Regions from separate parts of the Ancylobacter novellus DSM 506 genome, predicted to be linked through region 2. Evidence: predicted binding sites of a transcription regulator. Region 2 holds the regulator's gene; each other region holds the start of a gene.
The links. The regulator LexA, encoded in region 2, represses DNA repair genes until DNA is damaged. The targets are predictions, from matches to a motif close to TGTTCNNNNTGTGTTCNG.

Region 1 (3,270 bases), 1.3 Mb from region 2:
CCGGCGCGGGGTGAAGGAGAGCGCAAAGGCGGCGATCCCCGCCGCCAGCCCGCCCGGCACCACGACGATGGCGGCATAACCGGCCGACATCGCGCTGTGCAAGAAGCGCTCGAAGGCCAGTGCGGCAAGCACGCTTCCGCCATAGGCGAGGATGATCGGCGGGATGCGCGACGGCCACGGCCAGACGACGCCGGACGAAGCGGAGTGTGAACCGCTCACCGCGCCAGCTCCTTCAGGCCGAGGCGGATCAGCCGGGCGGCATCCGCCCCCTCCCCCGCCTCGCGCATGGCGGCAGCCACCGCCGCGCTGGCCTGAATCTGCGCATAGCCGAGATTGACCAGCGCCGAGACCGCATCCGCCACCGGCGCGGGCGCATGGCGCTCCTCGATCTGCGCGGCGAGCCCCGCCACCGCCGGATCGATGTCGGCGAAGCCCGGCGCCTTGTCCTTCAATTCGGCGACGATGCGGGCGGCAACCTTCGGACCGACGCCGTTGGCGCGCGCCACCATGGCCCGGTCGCCCAGCGCCACGGCGTTGGCCAGCTCGGAGGGCGAGAGCACGGAGAGTACGGAAAGCGCCACCTTGGCGCCGACGCCCTGCACATTCTGCAAGAGGGTGAACCACGCCTTCTCCGCCGGGCTGGCGAAACCGTAGAGGCGGATCATGTCCTCGCGCACGAAGGTCTCGATGAACAGCGTCGCCGCCTCGCCGGGCGATGGCAACTGCTGGAGCGTGCGGGCGGAGCAGTGCACGAGATAGCCGACGCCGTGCACGTCGAGGATCACATGGTCCTCAACGTAGCTATCGACGATGCCCTTGAGCTTGCCGATCATCGCGCCGCCACCTTGAGCGCCACCTTCTCCGCGAATCTCGCCTTCACCTGCGCCATGCAGCGATGCTGGGCGTGGGTGACCGCGACCGCAAGCGCATCCGCCGCGTCGTCGGTGGTGAAGTCCGCCTTGGGCAGCAGCACCTTGATCATCATGCGGATCTGCGCCTTGTCGGCGCGGCCGGCGCCGACCACGGTCTTCTTCACCAGCAGCGCCGCATATTCGGAGACCGGCACGCCCGCCAGCGCCGGGGTGAGCATCACCACGCCGCGCGCCTGGCCGAGCTTCAGCGTCGAGGCCGGGTTCATGTTGACGAAGGTCTCCTCCACCGCCGCCTCGTCCGGCGCATGGACGCTGATCACGCGGACCAGCTCGGTGTGGAGATAGGCCAGCCGCGCGGCGAGATCATCGTCCTCGGGCGGCAGCACGGTGCCGCAGGCGATGAAGGACAGCTTCGTGCCGATGGCCTCGATCACCCCCCAGCCGGTGCGGCGGAGGCCGGGATCGAGCCCGACGATGCGAATCGGAGACGGCGCCATGGGTACAGTGCGTACCCGAACAAAGGACGAACGCCTAGGCCGCACCGCCCCGATCCACCCCGACATCGGGGCGGAGGGCGAACATGGTTAACGAGGGGTGAAGGGATCGGGCTGACGGAAATCGCCTCCTCGGAACGACAGCGCCGCCCTCACACCGTCATCCCCGGGCTTGGCCCGGGGATCCACGACCTGCCGGGCGCTCCAAGCCGTACCGTAGGCGTGGATGGCCGGGCCAAGCCCGGCCATGACGAGCCTCCAAGCATCCCGGTCGCGATTACAGGTCAGGCTCTGAGGTGCCAGCCGATAGCGGACGTGTGCAGTCTCACCCCTTCTTCTCGCTGTCGAGGTCAGCCATGGCGAAGGACGGGTAACGCTCGCCGGCGGCCGCGCCCTTCGGCACCGCGCGCTCGATGGCCGCAAGGTCGTCCGGCGTTAGCTGCACCTGCGCCGCGCCGAGCGCCTCGGTGAGCCGGTCGCGGCGGCGGGCGCCGACGAGGGGCACGATATCGATGCCGTTCTTCACGCCCTGTGCGGCCACCCAGGCGATCGCCGTCTGCGCCACCGAGATGCCGCGCGCGCTCGCCACCTGCCGCAGCGCCTCGACGAGCGCGAGGTTGGCCTCGACATTCTCGCCCTGGAAGCGCGGGCTCATGGCGCGGAAGTCGCCCTGCGCCTGCGTGCCACTGAAATGGCCGCTGATCAGCCCGCGCGAGAGCACGCCATAGGCGGTCATGCCGATGCCGAGCTCGCGCAGCACCGGGAATATCTCGTCCTCCGGCCCGCGTGAGATCAGCGAATATTCGATCTGCAGGTCGCTGATCGGGTGCACGGCGCTCGCGCGGCGGATGGTGTCGGCGCCCACTTCCGAGAGGCCGATGTGCCGGACATAGCCGGCCTTCACCATCTCGGCGAGCGTGCCGATCACCTCCTCGACGTCGGAGCCGGCCGGCAGGCGCGAAGGGCGGTAGATGTCGATGTAGTCGACCCGTAGCTTCTGCAGCGACTGGGCGAGCGCGTTGCGGATCGCCGCCGGGCGCAGATCATAGCCGCCCCAGCCGCCGGCCGGGTCGCGCAGCGCACCGAACTTGACGCTGAGCTGGTAGGCCTGGCGCGGCACGCCAGCCAGCGCGTCGCCGATCAGTATCTCGTTGTGGCCCATGCCGTAGAAGTCGCCGGTGTCGATCAGCGTCATGCCGGCCTTGAGCGCAGCATGCAGCGTGGCGAGGCTCTCCTCGCGATCGGACGGGCCGTACATGCCGGACATGCCCATGGCGCCGAGGCCGAGGACAGAGGTCTCCGGGCCGGTGGCGCCGAGGCGGGTGCGCGAAAGACTGGTCATGGCGGTTCTCCATTGCGCTGGCGCCGGAGCATGGCCGGCGGGATGAAGCGAGATATGGCGCCAAAGTTCCTGTTCGATAATATGGCCATTCCCAAATGGACCGTTCGGATTTCCGCACAATGGCCAAGCCCGACCTCTCGCTGCTCGACGCCTTCGTCGCCGTGGCCCGCCAGCGCAGCTTCCGTCAGTCGGCCAAGGAGCGCGGGGTTTCGGCTTCCACGTTGAGCGAGGCGATGCGCCGGCTGGAGGAGCAGCTCGGCGTCCGGCTGATGAACCGGACGACCCGAAGCGTGACGCTGACCGAGGCCGGCCGCCGGCTGTTCGACCGGCTGGTGCCGGCGCTTTCGGACGTCGGCGAGGCGCTCGACGAGGTCAATCATTTCCGCGACACCCCGATTGGCACGCTGCGGCTCAACGTGCCGACGCCCGTGGCCCGCGGCGCGCTGGCGCCCTTGCTCCCGGACTTCCTCGCCGCCTATCCGGAGCTGACGGTGGAGGTGCACATAGACGAGCGTTTCGTCGATGTGGTCGAGGGCGGCTTCGACGCCGGCGCGCGCTATGG
Region 2 (3,270 bases):
CCCGCCGCCAAATGAAACACTTGGTGAAGCCCGGCATGCCCGCTATTGATGCGTGAGGCGGTCCGGCTTTCGGCCGTCTCCAGGTCGTCAGTTCGCGCATGTCCGTGCTGCCTGTCCGCTTCCCGCTCGAACCGCCCGCCGGCGCCGGCCGGCGGGGCCGCGTGACGCGCGCGGAGGAGTTGCGCATTCAACTCGCCGACGAGATCACCCGCGGCACGCTGCCACCGGGCACTGCGCTGGACGAGACTGCGCTCGCCGCCCGCTTCGGCGTGTCGCGCACGCCGGTCCGCGAGGCGCTGCGCGAGCTCACCGCCTCCGGCCTGGTCGACGCCCGTCCGCATCGCGGCGCGGTGGTGGCCCGTCCGAGCGTCGAGCGGCTGCAGAACATGTTCGACGTGATGGCCGAACTCGAGGCGCTCTGCGCCGGCCTCTCCGCACTCAACATGACGCCGCCGGAGCGCCGCCAGCTCGAACAGCTGCACGCCGACATGAGCGACTTCATGCGGCAGGGCGAGTTCACCGCCTATCGCGAGGCGAACGAACAGTTCCACAACTCGATCTATGCCGGCAGCCACAACGAGTACCTGATCGAGATCACGATCGGCACGCGCCGGCGGCTCTCGCCCTTCCGCCGGGCGCAGTTCCGCGCGCTCGGGCGCCTCGCCCTCTCCCACACCGAGCACGATCAGGTGGTGACGGCGATCCTGCGCGGCGACCGCGACGGCGCCGCTGCGGCCATGCGCAGCCATATCGCCATCGTCCACGACGCCTACGAGCAATACGCGCAGACGATCTGATTCGGCCCCGGCGCCCCTGTTTGGAGGCCAAAGAGGCGCTCGCCGGGCGAATTCAGCCGCTCAATGGCCGATTTCACCGCTTTTACACGCGTTTAGCGATCCCTTTACCCATTGTGGAACACAATAAGAACGTATAGTCTTTGTTCGCGATTTGTTTCATTCCGGCGACGCCGGCCAGACGGGATTCTCAGGATGCTCACCCGCAAACAGCATGAGCTGCTCCTGTTCATCAACGAGCGTCTGCAGAAGGACGGCGTGCCGCCTTCCTTCGAGGAGATGAAGGAGGCGCTCGACCTCAGGTCGAAGTCCGGCATCCACCGGCTGATCACGGCGCTGGAGGAGCGCGGCTTCATCCGCCGCCTGCCGAACCGGGCGCGGGCGCTGGAGGTGATCCGCCTCCCCGAGGACGCGCAGCCGCCCAAGCCTGCCGCTCGCCCCTTCGCCCCCAACGTCATCGAGGGCAATCTCGGCCGCGTGCGCCCCTCCGAAGACAGCGAGGATGTGCGCCGCTCGGTGCCGATCCCTGTCATGGGCCGCATCGCCGCCGGCACGCCGATCTCGGCCATCCAGTCGCGCGACCACACCATCAGCATGCCGCCGGAAATGCTGGCTGGCGGCGAGCATTTCGCGCTGGAAGTGCGCGGCGATTCCATGGTCGAGGCCGGTATCCTCGACGGCGACCTGGCGCTGATCCGCAAGACTGATTCCGCCAACACCGGCGAGATCGTGGTGGCGCTGATCGACGACGAGGAAGCCACTCTCAAGCGCCTGCGCCGCAAGGGCGCCTCGGTGGCGCTGGAGGCGGCGAACCCGGCCTATGAGACCCGCATCTTCGGCCCCGACCGCGTGCGCATCCAGGGCAAGCTGGTCGGCCTGTTCCGGCGCTACTGAGGAGCGTTCGCCGGCCGCTCCGAGGCACTTTCGCCAACCATGTCGTCGAGCGGATCGCGCGACCTTGCCGTTGCGCGCGCGACGGCCGGTTTGCCGGCTTGAGCCGCGCCGGTGATGGGCTGCAGTCTCGCGGCAGCATTGGTCGTCGCAACTCGCGGCGGGGCAGCCTGCCAGGGCCGGCCGCCATAGGGCGCGTTGGCCGAGACGAGCCGCAGTTCGCCCTCCTCCGTCCGATAGCCGGCCACCCCGCCGCCCGCCTTGCGCGGATCGAGATGGATGACCGTCGCCGCGCATTCGGAAGGCGCCGTGAAGGGCGTCACCAGCACGCGGGCAAGGCGGCAATCGTCCTCCAGCGAATCCGGATGCCGCGACAGGGCAACGAGCGCGCCGCCGACGAGCGGCAGTGTGCAGCCGAGCGGATCGCAGGCAGCCGCCTGTATCAGCTCTTTCGAGCCGGCGCGCGCGCGGTCGCCGTCGGCGCTCAGCCACTGCTCCACCGCGAAGCGGTCGGCAAGACCGCTCGTGCGGTCACCCATGACGGCGAGCGCGCCGTCCGGCCCACGCACGGCGACGGTGCGCGCTTCGCCATCGACGAATAGGTCGGGCCGCGGCTCGCGCGCGGCGATCCACAGCGCGAGGATGGCAAGCACCGGAGCCAGCAGGATCAGCCGCGTGCGGGAGAGGCAGAGCGCCATCAAGGCGAGGCTGAGCAGCACGAGGCTCGCCATCGGCATGGCGGATACGCCGCGATCCGCTCCAGGGATACGTGCGACGAAATCGGCGATGTCGCGCATCAGGTCGATGCCCCAGCCCATCAGCCGCCAGGCCCGATCGTCCCAGCCGAACGGCATCAGCACCGCGCCGACCAGGCCCGCGGGCATGACGATGAAGGAGACGGCCGGCATGGCGGCGAGGTTGGCGATCAGGCTCAGCGGCGCCAGCCGTTGGAAATGGAACGCCGCATAGGGCGCGGTGGCGAGACCGGCGGCGAGCGAAGCCAGCACCAGCGCCGCGACATAGCGGGCCGGCCGACGCAGCCAGACGGCGTCCTCCGCCGTGCCCGGCGGCGTGGTCACGAAATGGCCGTACCGCTCATAGGCGGCGATGAGCGCCAGCGTGGCGGCGAAGGACATCTGCGCGCCGGGATCGAGCACCGCCCAAGGGGTGAGCGCCAGCACCGCAAGCGCCGCCACCGCCAGCGTGCGCAAGGTGAGCGCCGGACGGCCGAGCACGATGCCGGCGAGCACGATCAGCGTCATCACATAGGCGCGCTGGGTGGCCAGTTCGGCGCCGGAGAGCAGCAGATAGAACGTCGCCGACAGCGCCGCCGGCACCGCCGCCCAGGCCTTGATCGGATAGCGCAGCGCGAGATCGGGAAACAGCGCCAGCAGGGCCCGAGCTAGGAAGAACACGGTGGTCGCAACCAGTGCCATGTGCAGGCCGGAAATGGAGAGGATGTGCGACAAGCCGGCGACGCGCATGCTCTCCTCGATCGGCTCCGCCACCGCGTCGCGCAGCCCGGTGACCAGCGCCACCGCCACCCCGCCCTCCTCGCCCGGCAAGGCGGCGCGGATGCGCGCGG
Region 3 (3,270 bases), 2.0 Mb from region 2:
GCTTGAGGTCGGTGACGCCTAGCGTGACGAGCGAGAGGCGCAGCGGCGGCATGGCGCGCCTGCGGAAGGCGGCCACCTTGCCGCTCCTCTCCTCGTGTTCGACCGCATCTTGAGGCTCCGCCTCCGGTCCCTTCGCCGGGTCTTCCATGGTCGTGGCGCTCATGTTTCCTCCCCGAACAGCGACAATTGCTCGCCCCGCTTCGGTGGGCGGCTGAAATGACGGGTGGTCAGCTTCGTATGGCGGCGGTTGAGGCCGAGCCGCTCGACGGCGATCTCGAAGCGCCGCGCCATGGTCCAGGCATAGGGCCCCGAGCCGGTCATGCGGTGGCCGAAGGTGGAATCATATTCCTTGCCGCCATGCAGCTCCTTCAGCAGCGATGTTACGTGACGATAGCGGTCGGGGAAATGCGCGAGCAGCCATTCCTTGAACAGGTCGCGGATCTCCAGCGGCACGCGCAGCATCACATAGCCGGCCTCCTTCGCCCCGGCGGCAGCGGCGGCATCGAGGATGCGCTCCATCTCGGCGTCGGTGACGGCGGGAATGACGGGGGCCACCAGCACCGCCACCGGCACGCCCGCTTCCGAAAGTTGGCGGATGGTGTCGATGCGGCGCTGCGGCGTCGTGGCGCGCGGTTCCATGATGCGGGCGAGCTTGTGGTCGAGCGAGGTGACCGAGAGCGCGACCTTGATCAGCCCACGCTCGGCCATGGGGGCGATGATGTCGAGATCGCGCAGCACCAGTGCCGACTTGGTGACGATGCCGACGGGGTGGCCGAAGTCACGCAGCACTTCGAGGATGCGCCGGGTCAGCCGCCATTCGCGCTCGATCGGCTGATAGGCGTCGGTGTTGATGCCGAGCGCGATGGTGCGCGGCTCATAGCCGGGCTTAGAGAGCTCCTTCACCAGGAGCTCCGGCGCGTCCGGCTTGGCGAAAAGCTTGGTCTCGAAATCGAGCCCGGCGGAAAGGCCCTGATAGGCGTGGGTCGGCCGCGCGAAGCAGTAGATGCAGCCATGCTCGCAGCCGCGATAGGGGTTGATCGAGCGGTCGAAGCCGACATCGGGCGAATCGTTGCGGTTGATGATGGTGCGCGGCTTCTCCACCGTGACGCTGGTGCGGAAGGGCGGAAGGTTGTCGAGCGACTGCCAGCCATCGTCGAACGCCTCGCGCGCGCCCGGCTCGAAACGCCCGGCGGCATTGGAGAGCGCGCCGCGACCGCGCCGGCGTTCCTCCTCCACCAGCCAGTCCGGCTTCGGCGCGGGTGGCACCGCATCCATGTCCGACAGGGTCGAGAGGTCGCGGGCGGCAGCACGGTGCTCCTCGTCCCGGCGCACGCGCCGTTCCTCCGCCAGCCGCCCCACATGCTTGGGAGCGGGCCGGGAGACCGGCGGCGCGCCAGCGGCGCGGGGAAGTTCGGGCGATCGGCGTTCCATGGGCGGATTCCTACTCCACCAATGAGAACATATCAAGAACATCCAGCGAATTGTGACGGTCGGGCTATACGCGCGCAAAACGCTGCGATAGGCAGGAAAATGCTGCATCCGTCAGGCCTGCGGGCCTTCTCCAAGCCAAGATCGTCGAAGGGGTGGCTGGGCGCGTGATCTCGGTCGTCATACCCACGCAGGAACCGGCCAAGCTGCTGATCCCGACGCTGGCGGCGCTGGTGCCCGGCGCCGCCGCCGGCATCGTGCGCGAGGTGGTGCTGGTCGATTCGGGCGGCTCGCCGGAGGTCGCGGAGATAGCGGACGCGGCGGGGTGCGAATATGTGGCCGGCCCTGCCGACGAGGGCGAGCGGCTGCGCATGGGCGCGCAGGCGGCGCGCGCACCCTGGCTGTTCTTCCTCGAGCCGAAAGGCCTGCTGCAAGACGGCTGGACGCGCGAGGTGCGCAACTTCACCGACCAGATCGAGCGCACCGGCGTGACCGATGCGAGAGCGGCGACCTTCCGGCTGGCGCTGGATGGCTTCGGCGTCTCGCCCCGCATCAGGGAAGCGGCGGCGGTGCTGCGCCATGCCGTCACCGGCAGGCCACGGCCCGAGCAGGGGTTGCTCATCCACCGGCGCTTCTACGAGGCGATCGGCGGCCACGAAGCCGGGGCGAACACGTCCCGGCGCCTGCTGGGCTGCGTCGGGCGCAACCGGCTGGTGCTGCTGCGCTCGCAGATATTGCTGCCGGACGGCTGACCGCTCAGGCTGACGTCCCAGCCGGCACGCGCAGCTTGCCGCGCTTCAGGTGCTCGTCGAGCCGGGGCAGGATCTCGACGAAATTGCAGGGCTTGTGGCGTATGTCGAGCTGGTGGACGAGGATCTCGTCCCAGCCGTCGCGGCAGGCGCCGGGCGAGCCCGGCAGGCAGAAGATGTAGGTCGAGTTCGCCACCCCGGCGGTGGCACGGCTCTGCAGCGTCGAGGTGCCGATCTTGCCGAACGACACCATGTGGAACACGGTCGAGAAGCCTTCCATGCGCTTCTCGAACAGCGGCTCGATGGCTTCAGGGGTCACGTCACGGCCGGTGAAGCCGGTGCCACCGGTGGTGATGACGACATCGACCGCCGGATCGGCGATCCAGCCGGAGACGCGGGCGCGGATCGCCTCGACGTCGTCCGGCACGATGGCGCGGTCGGCGAGCCGATGGCCGGCCTTCTCCACTCGCTCGACCAGCGTGGTGCCCGAGCGGTCGTCGGCGAAGCTGCGCGTGTCGGAGATGGTCAACACCGCGATGGCGAGCGGCACGAAGGGTGTCTCGGCGATCATCAGATGTTGCCCTGGAAGGTGTTGCACTGCTTCATGGAGCCGGATTTCAACCCCTGCTTGAACCACTTCACCCGTTGCGCCGAGCTGCCATGGGTGAAGCTGTCCGGCACCGCATAGCCCTGCGCCTGCTTCTGCAGCCGATCATCGCCGATGGCGCTGGCGGCGTTCAGCGCCTCCTCGATGTCGCCCTCCTCGAGGATGCGCCACTGCTCGTTGGCGTGATAAGCCCACACGCCGGCGAGGCAGTCGGCCATCAGCTCGACGCGCACCGAGAGCGCATTCGCCTCGGCCTGCGAGGCCTGACGCTGGCGCTGCTGCACCTGCGGCAGGATGCCGATCTGGTTCTCGACGTGATGGCCGACCTCATGGGCGATGACATAGGCGGCGGCAAAGTCGCCCGGCGCGCGGAAGCGGCGTTTCATCTCGTCGAAGAAGGAGAGGTCGAGATAGACCTTCTGGTCGCGCGGGCAATAGAACGGGCCGACGGCCGACTGCGCGGTGCCGCAGGCAGAGCGGGTGACA

Region 1: the regulator LexA is predicted to act here: its motif matches at 1,385-1,402, upstream of ruvC (crossover junction endodeoxyribonuclease RuvC).
Region 3: the regulator LexA is predicted to act here: its motif matches at 1,455-1,472, upstream of SNOV_RS21965 (PA0069 family radical SAM protein).

What each region holds. Positions count from the first base shown of each region.
Region 1 is NC_014217.1:3,186,805-3,190,074, forward strand. It holds gene SNOV_RS15115 (hypothetical protein) at 1-219, opposite strand, end outside; gene ruvA (Holliday junction branch migration protein RuvA) at 216-833, opposite strand; gene ruvC (crossover junction endodeoxyribonuclease RuvC) at 830-1,369, opposite strand; gene SNOV_RS15130 (aldo/keto reductase) at 1,692-2,708, opposite strand; gene SNOV_RS15135 (LysR family transcriptional regulator) at 2,828-3,270, shown strand, end outside.
Region 2 is NC_014217.1:1,901,843-1,905,112, forward strand. It holds gene hpxZ (oxalurate catabolism protein HpxZ) at 1-15, shown strand, start outside; gene SNOV_RS09115 (GntR family transcriptional regulator) at 99-797, shown strand; gene lexA (transcriptional repressor LexA) at 990-1,688, shown strand; gene SNOV_RS09125 (ComEC/Rec2 family competence protein) at 1,682-3,270, opposite strand, start outside.
Region 3 is NC_014217.1:4,664,902-4,668,171, reverse strand. It holds gene SNOV_RS21970 (VOC family protein) at 1-163, opposite strand, end outside; gene SNOV_RS21965 (PA0069 family radical SAM protein) at 160-1,275, opposite strand; gene SNOV_RS21960 (glycosyltransferase family protein) at 1,596-2,180, shown strand; gene moaB (molybdenum cofactor biosynthesis protein B) at 2,185-2,748, opposite strand; gene ypfJ (KPN_02809 family neutral zinc metallopeptidase) at 2,748-3,270, opposite strand, start outside.